4 regions of the Streptomyces sp. NPDC094448 genome follow, and region 1 is predicted to be linked to each of the others. Evidence: riboswitches for the same ligand, from Rfam matches in the RefSeq annotation. Region 1 holds a riboswitch; each other region holds the start of a gene.
What was found. Region 1 has a riboswitch for cobalamin ahead of ACIQ9E_RS25480 (prenyltransferase/squalene oxidase repeat-containing protein). Riboswitches for the same ligand answer to the same signal wherever they lie in the genome.
Positions count from the first base shown of each region.

Region 2: it holds a riboswitch for cobalamin, as region 1 does, so the genes downstream of both, ACIQ9E_RS26130 (CoA-acylating methylmalonate-semialdehyde dehydrogenase) here and ACIQ9E_RS25480 (prenyltransferase/squalene oxidase repeat-containing protein) in region 1, are expected to answer to the same signal.
Region 3: it holds a riboswitch for cobalamin, as region 1 does, so the genes downstream of both, ACIQ9E_RS28710 (cobalamin biosynthesis protein) here and ACIQ9E_RS25480 (prenyltransferase/squalene oxidase repeat-containing protein) in region 1, are expected to answer to the same signal.
Region 4: it holds a riboswitch for cobalamin, as region 1 does, so the genes downstream of both, ACIQ9E_RS04945 (ribonucleoside-diphosphate reductase subunit alpha) here and ACIQ9E_RS25480 (prenyltransferase/squalene oxidase repeat-containing protein) in region 1, are expected to answer to the same signal.

Region 1 covers NZ_JBIWGU010000014.1:76,041-80,121, forward strand. The annotation lists gene ACIQ9E_RS25475 (hypothetical protein) at 1-649, opposite strand, end outside; cobalamin riboswitch at 784-858, opposite strand; cobalamin riboswitch at 968-1,097, shown strand; gene ACIQ9E_RS25480 (prenyltransferase/squalene oxidase repeat-containing protein) at 1,224-3,971, shown strand; gene ACIQ9E_RS25485 (hypothetical protein) at 3,968-4,081, shown strand, end outside.
Region 2 covers NZ_JBIWGU010000015.1:39,345-43,425, reverse strand. The annotation lists gene ACIQ9E_RS26140 (enoyl-CoA hydratase/isomerase family protein) at 1-86, opposite strand, end outside; gene ACIQ9E_RS26135 (acyl-CoA dehydrogenase family protein) at 83-1,249, opposite strand; gene ACIQ9E_RS26130 (CoA-acylating methylmalonate-semialdehyde dehydrogenase) at 1,255-2,754, opposite strand; cobalamin riboswitch at 2,964-3,150, opposite strand; gene ACIQ9E_RS26125 (cobalamin-binding protein) at 3,205-4,081, shown strand, end outside.
Region 3 covers NZ_JBIWGU010000018.1:55,327-59,407, forward strand. The annotation lists gene ACIQ9E_RS28700 (anion permease) at 1-1,154, shown strand, start outside; gene ACIQ9E_RS28705 (hypothetical protein) at 1,167-1,388, shown strand; cobalamin riboswitch at 1,704-1,835, shown strand; gene ACIQ9E_RS28710 (cobalamin biosynthesis protein) at 2,084-3,139, shown strand; gene ACIQ9E_RS28715 (cobyric acid synthase) at 3,350-4,081, shown strand, end outside.
Region 4 covers NZ_JBIWGU010000002.1:338,227-342,307, forward strand. The annotation lists gene ACIQ9E_RS04930 (carbohydrate ABC transporter permease) at 1-6, opposite strand, end outside; gene ACIQ9E_RS04935 (extracellular solute-binding protein) at 93-1,367, opposite strand; gene ACIQ9E_RS04940 (GntR family transcriptional regulator) at 1,758-2,522, shown strand; cobalamin riboswitch at 2,795-2,957, shown strand; gene ACIQ9E_RS04945 (ribonucleoside-diphosphate reductase subunit alpha) at 3,096-4,081, shown strand, end outside.

The sequences.
Region 1 (4,081 bases):
CGGCCTTCTGGTAGTCCCAGCCGCCGTCGGTGTGCTGGTTGGCGCGGATGCGGGTGACGATCGTGTCGAGGAGGGCCTGCGGTACGCGCTGTCCGCCGGTCTGGGTTCTGGCGCCGGCGAGCGCCAGGCCGGCGAAGACGGTGCCGTTGTAGTTGGCGCTGTTGCCGAAGTATCCGGCCTCGGCGGTCTGCCAGTAGCCGTAGACGTCGGCGATGAGGTTGCGGGAGGCGGAGACCCGGGCCGGGTCGATTCCGGCGGCGTAGGCGTTGAGGGTGCCGCGTTCGTAGTCGGTGACGACCGGGGTCGCGGACGGCCAGGCGGCGGTGGCGAGGAGGTTGCGGTAGACGGTCCGGGCGTTCTTGGTGGTGTCGCCGCCCGGGGCGACGTCCACGACGGCCGTACCGGCGGCGGCGAAGGCGCTGAACGCCCATTCGCTGGAGAGTCCGGAGCCCGCGTAGGAGCCGTCGGCGGCCTGGAGGGTCTTCAGATAGGCGACGCCGTTGGTCTTGGAGGTGGCTATCTGGGCGGGGGTGGAGGTCGCCGTGGCGGGCAGTGTCGCGGCGGCGAGGGCGGCGGCCGCGGCGGTGGTGGCGACCAGGGCGCGCAGTGCGGCGCGGGGCATCGGTGCGGTGGTTGCGCTACGGGGCATGTGGCCTGCTCCTGTGATGGGGGACGCCGGCCGGGCGCACCGTCCGCCGGGCCCGGGGCTCACCGGGGCCGTGGGGGCCGCTGGGCCGCCGTCCGAACGCGAGGTAACGGCTTCCTGAGTGGTGCGAGCCGCATGGGCATTCGGACTCGGCACGGTTTCCGCCGTCCCACACCGTTGCGCGTCAGTTCCGGATTCACACCGGATTCCCCCATGTGACAGCCCTGGACGGTACCTGAGGCGCAACTGCCGCGCCACCGTGCCGGTTTCACCGGAGGCCCCGCGGGGCGGTGGGATTCAGGTCACCTTGACGCCCCCTTCGGCCACATGTTCCAATCCGGCTGATACATGCTCATGTCCAGGGGAAGCCGGTGGAAATCCGGCGCTGACCCGCAACCGTGAGTCCGCCGGGCGGCGGACGAGCCGGACTGCCTGGGACGGGCGCTCGATGCAGCGAGAAACGCCGTCGCGGACTACGGCGTGGTCGACCGGCCTCCGGCGGAGTGACGCACTCCGGCCCGTGCGGGGCCGCCCCCGCCACGTGCCGTGCCCGCGCGGACGAAAACGGGGGGCCGGGGTGGGGACGAACCAAGGGACAGACGGGCGCGGCGGCCGGTGGCGGAGCCCGCGCTCCTGGGCGGCCGGGGCGGTGGCGCTGCTGGTGCTCTGCTCGGGCGGGCTGTACGCCGCCGCTCCGCCCGCGGCCGCCGACGCGCCGGAGAAGTGCACTCCGTCGAAGGGCGCGATCGTTGCGGTCGACTTCGGCGCGTTCGAGGGGCCCGTGGTCCGCGGCTGCGACCCGACTCCGACGACGGGGTACGAACTGCTGAAGACCGGCGGGTTCAGCACCGCGGGCACCGAGCACGACGGTCCCGCGTTCATCTGCCGGATCGGTCATGCCGCGGCCCCGGACGGCAAGCAGTTTCCGACGCCGGACCGGGAGAAGTGCAAGGACACCCCGGGCGCCGACGCCTACTGGTCTTACTGGGTGGCGGCGAAGGGCACCAAGGACTGGCGCTACAGCAGTCTGGGGGCAATGTCCCGGCAGCTGAGGCCGGGCGATGTGGACGCCTGGGTGTTCGGTGCCACGGAGATCGGGGGCGGCGGTGCGAAGCCGTCGTTCAGCCCGGACCAGATCCGGGCGGGCAACGGCCCGGCGGAGGTCCGCACCCGGGCGGCGGGCGGCTGGGTGCAGCAGCGGCTGACCGGCGGCGAGCGGGTGGAGACCTCCCCGGGCGAGCCCAGTGACCTGCTGACCGTCAAGGCGGCCTATGCCCTGGCCGCTACGGTGGGCAAGAGCGCGGTCCTGGACCGGGTCTCGGCGTATCTCCGCGGCCGTACCACCGCCTATGCCTATCCGCAGGGCACCGACCAGCCGCCGAACGCGGAGGCCGCGGCCCGGCTCGCACTCCTGGCGAAGATCGTCGAGAAGGATCCGCGGGACTTCGGCGGCCATGATCTGATCGGCGGTCTGCTGGCGGCGGTCTGCCCCGAGCCGGCGCCCGGAGCCCCACAGGAGGGCTGCTCGGCCGCGGGCGACTTCCGCGGGGCCGGGACCACCGAGGCACAGGCGATGGCGGTGCTGGCCCTGGTCCGTGCGGGGGTGGAGCCCCCGGAGTCCGCGGTCGCCCGGCTGACCCGGCTGGACTGCCCCGGCGGAGGTCACGGCAGCATGCTGAACCCGCCCGGCCAGTACTGCGACGGCGAACCGGCCGCGACCGCGTGGATCGCCCTGGCGCTGCACGCGGCGGGCGGCTTCGACGGGGCCCTGGCCGAGACCCTGGAAGAACTCAAGGGACAGCAGCGGGCGGACGGTTCCCTCCCCGGCTACACCGACAGCACCAATGCCGCCGATGTCACCACCACGGCCCTCGCCGCGCAGGTGCTGCGGGCGACGGGCGACAAGGCCCGCGCGGACAAGGCCGTCGCCTGGCTGGCCGGCCGGCAGTTCCCGCTCGGTGGTTTCAGCTCCGACGAACTCGCCCTGGAACCGCATCTCTACCCCACCGAACCGGCCGCGCTGGCGGGCACCGGCACCGATCTGCTGAACCTGGTCGCCAAGGTGATCCCGGCGGATCCGGAGAATCCGGCCGAGCCGGGCGGGCCGGACCCCGGCGGCCCCGGCCCCGGTCCCGGCAAGGGCCCCGACCTGAAGAAGGGCGTGGCCTATCTCACCGCCCCGAAGCAGCTGGTCCGCGGCCGCTACTACCCCGTACCAGCCACCGGGCGCGCCGATTTCGGACTGACCATCGACGGTGCCTTCGCGCTCGCCGCCACCGGGCACGACAACGCCAAGCTCCGCGGGATCGTGGACTTCCTCGACCAGGGCGGCAAGGACGGTGAGGGCCGCAGCCTGCACAGCTGGACCCTGACGGGCACCCAGCACGCCTCGGGCGGTTCGATCGGCAAGGCCGCGCTCCTCGCGCAGACGGTCGGCCGTGATCCGCGGGCGTTCGGCGGCCGTGATCTGATCGCCGCGCTGGCGGAGGAGACCTGCGCCGCAGCGGGTCAGGGCTGCGACGCGAAGGGCAACTACCGCAACGCGAGGTCCGTGTTCGGCCAGTCGCTGGGCATCATCGCGCAGGTGCGGGCGGATGAGCGGGAAGCGGCCGCCGTCCCGGTGGAGTATCTGCTCTCCCTCCAGTGGCCGTCCGGCGCCTTCCCGAGCGTGATCCCGGTGAAGAACTCTTCGGACCAGGAAGTGGACTCCACGGCGATGGCCGCCATGGCGCTCCACCTGGTGGGCGGCGAGAAGGCCGACGCGGCCGTGGCGCGCGCCCTGAAGTGGATCGCGGGCAGGCAGCTCGCCGACGGCGGCTTTCCGGGCGCGTCCGGGAATTCGGTCAACTCGGCGGCGCTGGCGATTCAGGGGCTCGCGCTCGACGAGCCGGAGTACCGCGACCGGATCGCCCGTGCGCAGGTGTTCCTGGCGGGCCGGCAGAACACCGACGGCGGATTCGACGTCGCCGTCGACGAGCCCGGTTCCGACGTGAGGGCGTCGGCGCAGGCGGTCGGCGGTTCGACCACCGTCTCGTTCGCGGTGCTGAAGCGGAGCCTGGCGGGCACGTCCCCGCAGCCGGACCCCGGACCGGGCCACGATCCGGACGGCGGCGCCCCGCCGCAGATCGTCACCCCCGGGGAGGGCTCCGGCGGAACGGACGGCTCCACAGGTGCCACGGGCTCCGGAGGCTCCGGCGGGGGCCGGCTGGCCTCGACCGGTACGGACCCGATGCCGTTGGCCGGTCTCGCGGCCGCCCTGCTGGCCGCCGGTACGGCCGCGGTCGTCACGGCCCGCCGCCGGATGTCCGCGGGGAGCCGCGGATGACCCGGGTACGGTTCGCCCGCGCGGCCGCGGCGCTCGCGCTGACGGCCGCCGCGCTGGGGGCTCCCCTGTCCCCGGCCGTAGCCGATCCGCAGCCGATGGGCCGCTGCACG
Region 2 (4,081 bases), on a different contig from region 1:
AGGGCCCTGGGGCGGTTGAGGGTGAGGTGGGCGGCGCGGCCTTCGGTACGCAGGAGGACGGGGTCGTCGTTCGGGGAGGTGGTCATCGGACCGCCTCGGTGATGCCCCGGGCCACGATGAGGCGCATGATCTCGTTCGTTCCTTCCAGGATCCGGTGGACCCGCAGGTCTCGGACGATCTTCTCGATGCCGTACTCGCTGAGGTAGCCGTAGCCGCCGTGGAGCTGAAGCGCGCGGTCGGCGACGGAGTAGCCGGTGTCGGTGGCGAATCGCTTGGCCATCGCGCAGAGCTGTGGCGCCCGGGGGTCGTCCCGGTCCAGGGCGTGGGCGGCTTGGCGGACGAGGGCGCGGGCCGCGGCGAGTTCGGTGGCCATGTCGGCGAGGCGGAACTGAAGCGCCTGGGCGTCGATGAGTCTCGTTCCGAACGCCTCCCGGTCGGCGAGGTGGGCGATGCTGCGGTCCAGCGCGGTCTGTCCGCCGCCGAGGGAGCAGGCGGCGATGCCGAGACGTCCGCCGTTGAGTCCGTTCATGGCGATGCGGAAGCCGTCGCCCTCGGCGCCGAGCCTGCGGTCGGCGGGCACCTGTACGCCGTCGAGGACGACCTGCCGGGTGGGCTGGGCGTTCCAGCCCATCTTGTGTTCGTTGGGCCCGAAGGAGAGTCCGGGGTCGTCCTTCTCTACGACGAAGGCGGAGATCCCGCCGGGTCCGCCCCCGCCGGTGCGGGCCATCACGATGTAGACGTCAGTGGCGCCGGCTCCGGAGATGAACTGCTTCACCCCGGTGAGCGTGTAGCCGTCCCCGTCCCGTTCGGCACGGGTGGTCAGGGCGGCAGCGTCGGAACCCGTGCCCGGCTCGGTGAGGCAGTAGCTGCCCAGGGTGCCGGCGGTGCACAGGGAAGGGAGCCAGCGGGTCCGCTGGGTGTCGTCGCCGTATCGGTCGATCATCCAGGCGACCATGTTGTGGATGGACAGGTACCCGGCAATGGACGGACAGCCGATGGCCAGCACTTCGAAGATCAGCACACCGTCGCTGCGGGTCAGTCCGGAGCCGCCGTGGTCCTCCCTGACATAGATTCCGCCGAGACCGAGTGCGGCGGCCTTGCGCAGGGCGTCGACGGGGAAGTATTTGTCCCGGTCCCAGGCGACGGCGTGCGGGGCAAGATGTTTCTGGGCGAAGTCGAGGGTGACCTCGGCGAGGGCGAGCTGGTCGCCGGTGAGGGTCCGGTCCCTGGTGAGGGTGGTCGTGGTCATGGCCGTCACCCCATGGTCGGGATCGTGAAGCTCGCGCCTTCCTTGACCCCCGAGGGCCAGCGGGAGGTCACGGTCTTGGCGCGGGTACAGAAGCGGATGGCATCCGGTCCGTGCTGGCCGAGGTCGCCGAAGCCGGACCGCTTCCAGCCGCCGAAGGTGTGGTACGCGACGGGGACCGGGATGGGTACGTTGACGCCGACCATGCCGGTGTCGACCCGGCGGGTGAAGTCGCGGGCGGTGTCCCCGTCGCGGGTGAAGATCGCGACTCCGTTGCCGTAGGGATGCTCGCTCGGCAGTCGCAGGGCGTCCTCGTAGCCGGCGGCGCGGACCACCGACAGCACCGGGCCGAAAATCTCCTCTCGGTAGATCCTCATCGACGGTGAGACCCGGTCGAAGAGGGAGGCGCCGGCGAAGAACCCGTCCTCGTGGCCCTCCAGGGTGAAACCCCGCCCGTCGACGACGAGTTCGGCGCCCTCATCGACTCCGGTGTCCACAGAGCGGCGGACCCGGTCGAGTGCGTCCCGGCTGACGAGCGGGCCGAAGTCCGCGGCGGGGTCGTCGGAGCGGCCGATCCGCAGGGTTCCGACCCGTTCCTTGAGACGGGCGACGAGCGCGTCGGCGGTCTCCTCGCCCACGGGTACGGCCACCGAGATGGCCATGCAGCGTTCCCCGGCCGAGCCGTATCCGGCGCCGATGAGGGCATCGACGGCCTGGTCGAGGTCGGCGTCGGGCATCACGATCATGTGGTTCTTGGCGCCGCCGAAGCACTGGGCCCGTTTCCCCCGGGCGGCGGCGGTGGCGTAGACATGGGCCGCTACGGGGGTGGATCCCACGAAGCCCAGGGCCTGCACCCGGGAGTCCTCCAGGAGCGTGTCCACGGCGTCTTTGGCTCCATTGACGACGTTGAACACCCCGGGCGGCAGTCCCGCCTCCAGGAAGAGCTCGGCGAGCCGGAGCGGGACCGAGGGGTCGCGCTCCGAGGGCTTGAGGATGAACGAGTTACCGCAGGCAAGGGCCGGTGCGGCCTGCCACAGCGGGATCATCGCCGGGAAGTTGAACGGCGTGATGCCCGCGATGACCCCGAGCGGAGCCCGAAGTGAGTGGACGTCGATGCCGGTGCCGGCGCTGTCGGTGAAGTCCCCCTTCAGCAGGTGGGGGATGCCGACGGCGAACTCCACCACGTCCAGTCCCCGCTGGAGGTCCCCCTGTGCGTCGGCGATCGTCTTCCCGTGCTCGGCGGAGAGCAGCCGGGCGAGGGCCTCGCGCTCGCCCTCCACAAGCTGGAGGAACCGCATCAGCACCCGGGCCCGCCGCTGCGGGTTCCAGGCACCCCACTCAGTCTGCGCCCGGGCGGCGTCGGCAACGGCCGCGCGGACCTCGTCCCGCCCGGCCAGGGGCACCTTCGCCTGGACCTGTCCGGTATTGGGGTCGTACACGTCGGCATAGAGTCCGGAGGTGCCGGGAGTTCGCTTGCCGCCGGTGAAGTGTGTCAGTTCACGGACCATGGAAGCCTGCTCTCGTCAGGTGGATCCGGGGATGGCACGGCGGAGCCGCGTCACGACGCCGCTCGGGCGGTGGTGGCGGGATCAGCCGTGAACGCGCAGACGGAGGCCGCGAGGGCTAATCACCGGTCACAGAGCGCGCGTGCTTCGCCGGATCAACAGGGCCATGGATACGGACCGTTGCCATGCGTGTCTGCTCCATCCTCGTGGACAACACGGAACAAACCCACGGCCGGTATCCTGACTCCCGGATCTCCGCACGCGTTCCGGCCTTCCCGACGGTCCTCCCGTCAGTGGCTCATCTCGCTGGAGCGCGCACTCCCCGGTCACAGTGGCGGGACCGTGCCGGATTCACACCGGCTTCCCTGCACCGCGGGTACTGCCTCCGACGATATAGTTGGACGTCCTAGCAAGTCCACCCCGCCACTCCCCCGGGGGACGTAAGGTCTGGCCATGCGTATCGTCTCGCTCCTTCCGGCCGCGACCGACATCGTCGCCGCACTGGGCCTCGCGGGTGATCTCGTGGGGCGTACCCATGAGTGCGACTGGCCTCCCGAGGACGTGGCGCCCGTACCCGTCGTCACCGCCGCGGAATTCTCCGCGGATGCGCTGACCAGCCGGGAGATCTCGGATGCGGTGGGCGGATCCCGGCACTCCGGCTCGTCGCTCTACAGCCTGGACACCGACGCGCTCGCCGGGCTCGCCCCCGATGTGATCCTCACCCAGGACCTCTGCGATGTATGCGCCGTCTCCTACACCTCGGTCTCGCGGGCGGTCCGCCTGATGGAGGGCGAGGCCCGCGTCCTCAGCCTCGAACCCCGGACCCTGGACGATGTCCTGGAATGCCTGGTCCGGGTGGGGGAACTCCTCGGAGTCGAGAGCGCGGCACGGCTGCGTCATACGGAGCTTTCCGCCCGGCTGGCGGCGGTACGCGAGGCGACGGCGGGCCGTCGCCGCCCGCGGGTCGTGGCCATCGAGTGGCTGGACCCGCTCTGGCCGGCCGGCCACTGGGTCCCCGAGCAGATCACCCACGCGGGCGGACTGCCCCTCCTGGCGGCGCCCGGCGAGCACACCAAGCCGATGACGTGGCAGGACGTGGTCGCCGCCCGGCCCGAGGTTCTCCTTCTTCTGCCGTGCGGCTTCAGCCCGGAGCGCACGGAGCGGGGGCGGGAACTGCTGACGGCGCTGCCGGGCTGGGCGGAGCTGCCCGCCGTACGCGGAGACGAGGTCTGGGTTCTCGACGGACCGGCGTACTTCAACCGCCCCGGCCCTCGTGTGGTTCGCGGAGTGGAGGTCCTGGCGCATGTCCTGCACGGATCAGCGCCCGGCG
Region 3 (4,081 bases), on a different contig from region 1:
TGAAGCCCAAGACCGCGGTGGCGATGTCCGCCGTGCTCAACCTCGTCGGCGCGTTCCTGTCCGTGGAGGTCGCCAAGACGATCTCCAGTGGCATCGTCGACGAGGCAGGCATCACCCCAGAAGTCATCTTCGCGGCGCTCGTCGGCGCCATCCTCTGGAATCTGCTGACGTGGCTGGTCGGACTGCCGTCCAGTTCCTCGCACGCCCTGATGGGCGGTCTGATCGGCGCCACCGTCGCTTCCGTCGGCTTCAGCTCGGTCAACGGCGGCACGGTGATCACCAAGGTCCTGATCCCGGCGATCGCGGCACCGCTGGTCGCGGGCATAGCCGGTTACCTCGGCACCCGGCTGACGTACCGCATCGGCCGCAACACCGACCAGAAGAGCACCGACAAGGGGTACAAGGCGGGTCAGATCGCCTCCGCGGGCCTGGTCTCCCTGGCCCACGGCACCAACGACGCCCAGAAGACCATGGGTGTCATCACCCTGGCCCTGGTCGCCGGTGACATCCTTGCCCCCGGTTCCAACCCCCCGATGTGGGTCATCGTCTCCGCCGGTGTCGCCATCGCCCTCGGCACCTACCTCGGTGGCTGGCGCATCATCCGCACCATGGGCAAGGGCCTGACCGACCTCCAGCCGCAGCAGGGCTTCGCCGCCCAGACCAGCGCGGCGACGGTCATCCTCGCCTCCTCCAACCTCGGCTTCTCCCTCTCCACCACGCACTCCTGCTCCGGTGCCGTGATGGGCTCGGGCCTCGGCCGCAAGGGCGGTGTGGTCCGCTGGTCCACCGCCACCCGGATGTTCGTCGCCTGGGGTCTGACCCTCCCGGCCGCCGGTCTGGTCGCCGCCGCCTCCGAGTACGTGACCAAGCAGGGCGACTGGGGCGTGGCCGCCGTGGCGGTCTTCCTCGTGGCCTCCTCCGCCGCGATCTGGGTGATCTCCCGCCGCCAGGTCGTCGACCACACCAACGTGAACGACGTCGACGAGCCGGCCGGCGCCGAGTCCCCCGGTGTTGTCACCACCGCCATCGCCGCCGTCACCCCGCCGCCGCCCGCCGGCGCCGAGAGCGGCGAGCTGAAGGCCACCATCCACTCCTCCCCCTCCGCCGCGTCGTCGGCCCCCGAGACCGGCCCGGCCAGCCCGGCCGCGGTGTAAGGACAGATCAGCATGAAAATCGACTGGGAAGCCCTGGGCTCCGTCTTCGGTGTCAGCCTCGTCGGCACCGTCGCCCTGGTGGGCCTGTTCTCCCTCGGAGTCATCGCCCTGACCAAGCAGGACGCGGCCGCCGCCAAGGGTGGTTCGACGGTCCTGCCCCGTACCGGCGCCTACGCCTGCTTCGCGGCCTGCGCGCTCGCCGTGTCGTACGGCATCTATCTGATCGTCACCTGATCACTGTCCGATCGGCTCCGGTCGACCGCCGTCAGCCCTGATCTGTTCCGATCGACCCTGGTCGGCTTTGGTCGGCTTGGTCGGCTTGGTCCGCTCGGTCGGCTTGGGGCCGCTGCCGATGGGCTTCTGATCCGGATGCCGCCCTTGTGGCGGCGACAGCCGGGCCCGGCACCCTCGTGGTGCCGGGCCCGGCTGTCGTGCGTCCGTCGTGTGTGTCCGTGGTCCGTCGGGTCGCCGGGGCGCTTGACAGGCCTTGTATGTGGCTCTGCGCACACCGCTCCGTCGCAGGTCAACGGCGAGTTGACGGCTGTTCTCACCCCGTGGTGGACTGCCGGGGCCATTACGGAGGCAGTGGAGGAAGCCGGTGCGAATCCGGCGCGGTCCCGCCACTGTCACCGGGGAGAAGGTCCCCGGGAGCCAGGAACTCTCGCCTCCGTTCACGTCGAACCAGGGCGCGGACACCCTGAGTGAGGACATTCGCCATGCGCGGCAACGGTTCTGCCCCGCCGAGCCCCCTCGGTCCCTCCGGACCTGTCGACCCCCTCTCCGGCGCCACCGGCTCTCCCCCGGGCACCAGCCGCTCCCCCTTCGGCCCGCCCGGGGTTTCCCATGCCCCGACCGCCGCAGGCACCTGTGGGGATGCCCGCGCGGGCGTTCACCCGGGCCGCTCCTCCGCCCCCTCCGGGCACTGACCCATGAGGGCCGACCGGATCTTCGCGTACGGCGCCACGGCGGGACTCCTCGGTGATCTGCTGCTCGGCGATCCCCGCCGCGGGCATCCCGTCGCCGTGTTCGGGCGGGCCGCGGGCGCGGCCGAGCGGCTGCTGTGGCGTGACCACCGGGGCCGGGGCGCGCTCCACACCGCTGTGTGCGCGGGCGGCGCCGTCGCCGTGGCGGCGGGTGCTGCGCGCGCCCTGCGCCGCCGCCCGCTGGCGTCCGCCGCGCTGACCGCTGCCGCCACCTGGGCCGTGGTCGGCGGTACGTCCCTGGCCCGGGAGGCTCGGGCGGTGGGGGACGCGCTGGCGGCCGGGGACCTCGAAGCCGCCCGGACGCGGCTGCCGCATCTGTGCGGGCGGGATCCGCAGGCACTGGACGGGCCGGAGATCGCCCGTGCCGTGGTGGAGTCCGTCGCCGAAAACACCTCCGACGCGGTGGTGGGCGCCCTGCTGTGGGGAGCCGTGGCCGGGGCGCCGGGGCTCGTCGGCTTCCGGGCCGTGAACACGCTGGACGCCATGGTGGGGCACCGCTCGCCGCGGTACCGCCGGTTCGGCTGGGCGGCGGCCCGGCTCGACGATGCGGCGGGCTGGCCGGGGGCCAGGCTCACGGCGGCCCTCGCGGTCGCCACGGGCGACGACCCGCGGGGTGCGGTACGGGCCTGGCGGGCGGACGCGCACGGGCATCCCAGTCCCAACGCGGGCCCGGTCGAGGCGTCGTTCGCGGGTGCTCTGGGGGTACGGCTCGGCGGCACGCTCTCGTACGGCGGCCGGGTCGAACACCGGGCGGTCCTCAACGGCGACGCGCGGCCGGTCGAGGTCGGGGACATCGAACGTGCGGTACGGCTTTCGCGGCGGGTGGGCGCGCTGGCGCTCGGAGTGTGCGTGGCCGGACGGTGGGCGGCGGGCCGGCTCGGGCAGTCGCGCCGGATCGGGCAGTGGGATCGGCTCGGGCAGTCGAGTCGACTGGGGCAGTTGGGACGACCGGGAGATCCGGGACGACAGAGGGTGACGGATTTTTCCCGGAGCGGGCGGTAGTCCACAGGCTCCGACGGGATTCGGGCGTGGGGCTCAGCATGGGATCCGGTTCCGCTGCCGGCGGGCGGGTCCGGCCGTAGTGCCTTCCGGGGCCACGGTCGGCGCCTGCGCGGACGGTGACTGCACGGGTACGGGTCCGTCACGGCCCGGCGGGGGCGGAGCCGCGCATCAGGACATCGGAGACGGCGGTACGGAAAGGAGGCGGTGGTGATGGAGGGCCGTAGGCGGGGCGGCGGGCTGCTGGTCGCCGGGACGACCTCGGACGCGGGCAAGAGCGTGGTCACCGCGGGCATCTGCCGCTGGCTGGCCCGGCAGGGCGTGAAGGTCGCGCCGTTCAAGGGGCAGAACATGTCCTTGAACTCGTTCGTGACCCGGGACGGCGCCGAGATCGGGCGGGCGCAGGCGATGCAGGCGCGGGCGGCGGGGGTCGAACCCTCGGCGCTGATGAACCCGGTGCTGCTCAAGCCGGGCGGCGACCGCACCAGCCAGGTGGTGCTGCTGGGCCGGGCGGTCGGTGAGATGAGCGCCCGGGGGTACTTCGGCAGCGCCGGGCGGCGCGAGGAGCTGCTGACCACGGTGCTGGACTGCCTGGACCAGTTGCGGAGCACGTATTCCGCCGTGATCTGCGAGGGCGCGGGCAGCCCGGCGGAGATCAACCTGCGCCGCACGGACCTGGTGAACATGGGCGTCGCCCGTGCGGCCGGGCTTCCGGTGCTGGTGGTGGGGGACATCGACCGCGGCGGGGTCTTCGCCTCCTTCTTCGGGACGACGGCCCTGCTGGAGGCGGCCGACCAGAGCCTGATCGCGGGCTATCTGGTCAACAAGTTCCGCGGGGACGTCGAGCTGCTGCGGCCGGGCCTCTCCATGCTGACCTCGGTGACGGGACGTCCGTTCTTCGGTGTCCTGCCGTACGCGCACGGGCTCGGCATCGACGAGGAGGAC
Region 4 (4,081 bases), on a different contig from region 1:
GGTCATGCTCGCCATCTCTTCCTAGGCGCTTTGGGGACAGCAGTCAGCGGCCGGAGCAGGGGCGTTCGCCCCCGCCCCGGCCGCCGTGACAGTTACTGCTTCTGAGCCAGGCGCTTGTTGAACTCGCCCTCGACCTGCTTGGCGGCGTCCGCCGGAGACTTACCGCTCACCACGGCAGTGAGGTAGGTCTTGATCGGGTTGGGGGCGTTCTCGACGGCGGCCCACTCGGCGATCAGCGGGGTCGTGCCGCCGAACTTCGCGGACGGGGCGGCGGCCTCGGCGACCGGGTTGCCCGTCAGGTTGGAGTTCAGGGACTCCTTGTTCGGGATGACGCCGCTGGCCTTGGCCAGGCCGCCCTCGTACTTGTCGGAGAGCGCGAGCTTCAGGAACTCCTTGGCGAGCGCCTGCTTCTTGCTGTTCTGCGCGACGGCGAGGTTGGAGCCGCCGAGGAAGACGCCCTCGGGCTTGTCGGCGGTCTCACCGGGGATGGTGAAGTAGCCGAGCTCCTTCTCGATGGCCGGGTTGGCCTTGATGGCGGTGGCGCCCTCCCAGCCCATGCCGATGAAGGCACCGGTCTTGCCCTGGGCGAAGATGTCGGCCTGCTGCGGGGTGGCCTCGTCCTTGTCCTTGGGGGCCTTGGAGTAGGCCTGGAGCTTCTTGTACTCCGCGGCCGCGGCCTGGACCTTCGGGTCAGCGAGGTTGGAGACCCACTTGTCGCCGTCCTTCTTGACCAGCTCGCCGCCCTGACCGATCACCAGGCCCACGAAGTGGTACCAGTTCTGGCCGGGCAGGTAGATCGGCTCCTTGCCCTTCGCCTTGATCTTGTCGAGCGCGGCGTAGAACTCGGCGCGGGTCTTCGGCGGCGCGGTGATGCCGGCCTCGGCGAAGACCGACTTGTTGTAGACGACGACGCGGTTCGCGAAGTACCAGGGGGCGGCGTACTGCTTGCCCTCGAAGACGGAGGCCTTGTTGAGGGACTCGGACCAGTCGGCGCCGATCTCCTTCTTCAGGTCACCCAGGTCCGCCAGACCGCCGGTCTTGGCGTAGGCGGGGGTCTGGGTGTTGCCGATCTCGAAGACGTCCGGCGGGGTGTCCTCGGAGAGAGCGGTCGTCAGCTTCTGCTGAATACCGTTCCACGCCTGCTTCTCGTACTTCAGCTTGGCGCCGGTCTTGGCCTCGAACTCGGCGGTCAGATCAGCGAGCCACTTGTCCGGCGTCGAGCCGTCCATGGCCCAGAACGTCAGGGTCTGACCCTTGAAGCCGTCCTTGCCGGAACCCTCGCTGTCCTTCTTGTCGTCCGAGCCACACGCGGCAACACTGACCAACATGCCCGCGACACCGATCGCCGCGATGAGCTTGCGCTTCACGCCACCCTCCTAAGGGATGCCTGCCACCCCGCCCAAAACGAAGCCATACGCGAAAGTACTGCCTGGGGCTGGGACCCGGTCTTAAATGGTTTAGACCAGTACCCGGAGCTTGGCCTAGACCTTTCGGGCTGTCAAGGCTCGATAAACATGCCTGTCCAGTCCGTTATCGGACCGACATCAGGGCATGATCCGGGCAGGCTTGAGGCCTTCCCTTGGACTAGACCAACCCTAGCCCCCTCGGTGTATAAGAAGCAGTGGTGTCCAGCCTGAAGGCAGAAAAACAGGAGGGACAGGGTCACTCCCCGGGACCGGCCCGTGCCACGATGTGATCCGCTACAGACGGAGGAGCCGGTGACGGCAGCAGCGCAGTCGGGAACGGGAAGGCGGGCCATGACGACGGACGGGGTGGGTACGGAGACCGAGACCGGGACACCGACCCGGACCGCGCGCGTACCCAAGTACTACCGCCTCAAGAGGCACCTCCTGGACATGACGGAGACCCTGCCCCCGGGCACGCCGGTACCGCCGGAGCGTACGCTCGCGGCCGAATTCGACACCTCGCGCACCACCGTGCGCCAGGCGCTCCAGGAGCTGGTCGTCGAAGGCCGGCTGGAACGCATCCAGGGCAAGGGAACGTTCGTCGCCAAGCCCAAGGTCTCCCAGGCACTTCAACTGACCTCGTACACGGAGGACATGAAGGCCCAGGGCCTGGAACCCGCCTCCCAGCTCCTCGACATCGGGTACGTCACCGCGGACGACACCCTCGCGGGGCTGCTCGACATCTCCACCGGCGGCCGGGTCCTGCGGATCGAACGGCTCCGGCTGGCCAGCGGTGAGCCGATGGCCATCGAGACCACCCATCTGTCGGCCAAGCGCTTCCCGGCGCTCCGGCGCAGCCTGGTCAAGTACACCTCCCTCTATACGGCACTGGCCGAGGTCTACGACGTCCGTCTCGCCGAGGCGGAGGAGACCATCGAGACGTCCCTGGCGACACCGCGCGAGGCGGGGCTGCTCGGTACGGACGTCGGGCTGCCGATGCTGATGCTGTCGCGGCACTCGCTGGACGCGCAGGGGGAGCCGGTGGAGTGGGTGCGGTCGGTGTACCGCGGCGACCGCTACAAGTTCGTCGCCCGTCTGCGCCGCCCCCAGGACTGAGCAGTTCCTTTTCCGACCCGCCCGGCCCCGAAGCCTCCCGCTCCGGGGCCGGTCCCCTTCCCGGGGTGGGCAAGGCCGGGTACCCAGGGGCGCTGGGGGTCCCCCCATTGCCCCTAGAACCTTCACCTCGCCCAGCCCGGGAAGGAGCACCGTGCCCCTTGGAGGGGCTCGGGCGGGCCGTCCCGGGCAGGGGACCGGCCGTCCCCGCAGGCGCCCGGACACGGGCGCGGGCGGCCCCGAACCGTACGGGAGTATGAGAGGCGCGACACAACATGTGGGGGCACCGCTTCGGCGGTGCCCCCACATGTATGCTCATCTCGCTGTCACCGCAGAGGAATCCGGTGCGAATCCGGAACTGTCCCGCAACGGTGTGCTTCTGCGTGCTTTGTCATGCCAGGGCAAGTCCGGCCGTCTGCCGACAGCGCACCCGGATCGTCCGACCCGGGTGCCGAGACGTCCGGGCCTCGCGGTTGGGCCGGTGGACGCCGTGCGTGCTGCCCGTTTCCGGGTACACCCGGCCTGCCCACCCCTCCCCCGCCGACGGCCCGCGAGCCGAGCGAGGGAGAGCACCACGTGACCATCGCGCCAGCCGATCCGGCTTCAGGCACCGCCCAGCAGTTTCCCGGGCAGACCCCCGGGACCCCTGCCGCGACGCCCGAGGACGGGCCGGGGACCGCCCTGCTGCGGACCCTGACCGACCTCACCGCCGATCTGCCGGACACCGACCCCGGCAGGGTGGCCGCCGCCGCGCTCCGCGGCCGGCACCCCGGATCGGACGTGGCGGAACTCCATCAGCTCGCCACCGACGCCGCCGCGGGCCTGATCTCCGAGGATCCCGCCTACTCCCGGCTGGCCGCCCGGCTGCTGACCCGGACCATCGCCGCCGAGGCCGCGGGCCAGGGCTCCGTCTCCTTCACCGCCTCGGTGCGGGTGGGGCATGCCGAGGGCCTGATCGCGGACCGTACCGCCGCCTTCGTGGAGCGGTACGCGGAGCGGCTCGACGCGACGATCGACCCGGCCGCCGACGACCGCTTCGGCTACTTCGGGCTGCGCACCCTCTACAGCCGCTATCTGCTGCGCCACCCCATCACCCGCCAAGTGATCGAGACCCCGCAGCACTTTATGCTCCGGGTCGCCTGCGGGCTCGCGGAGGACGACGGGGTACGCGCCCTGGACGAGGTCGTCGCGCTGTACGGGCTGATGAGCCGGCTGGACTATCTGCCCTCGTCGCCGACGCTCTTCAACTCCGGCACCCGCCACCCGCAGATGTCCTCCTGCTATCTGCTGGACTCCCCGCTCGACGAGCTGGACTCCATCTACGACCGCTACCACCAGGTCGCCCGGCTCTCCAAGCACGCCGGCGGTATCGGGCTGTCGTACTCCAGGATCCGGGCCCGCGGCTCCCTGATCCGCGGCACCAACGGGCACTCCAACGGCATCGTCCCGTTCCTGAAGACCCTCGACGCCTCGGTCGCCGCGGTGAACCAGGGCGGCCGCCGCAAGGGCGCCGCCGCGGTCTACCTGGAGACCTGGCACGCGGACATCGAGGAGTTCCTGGA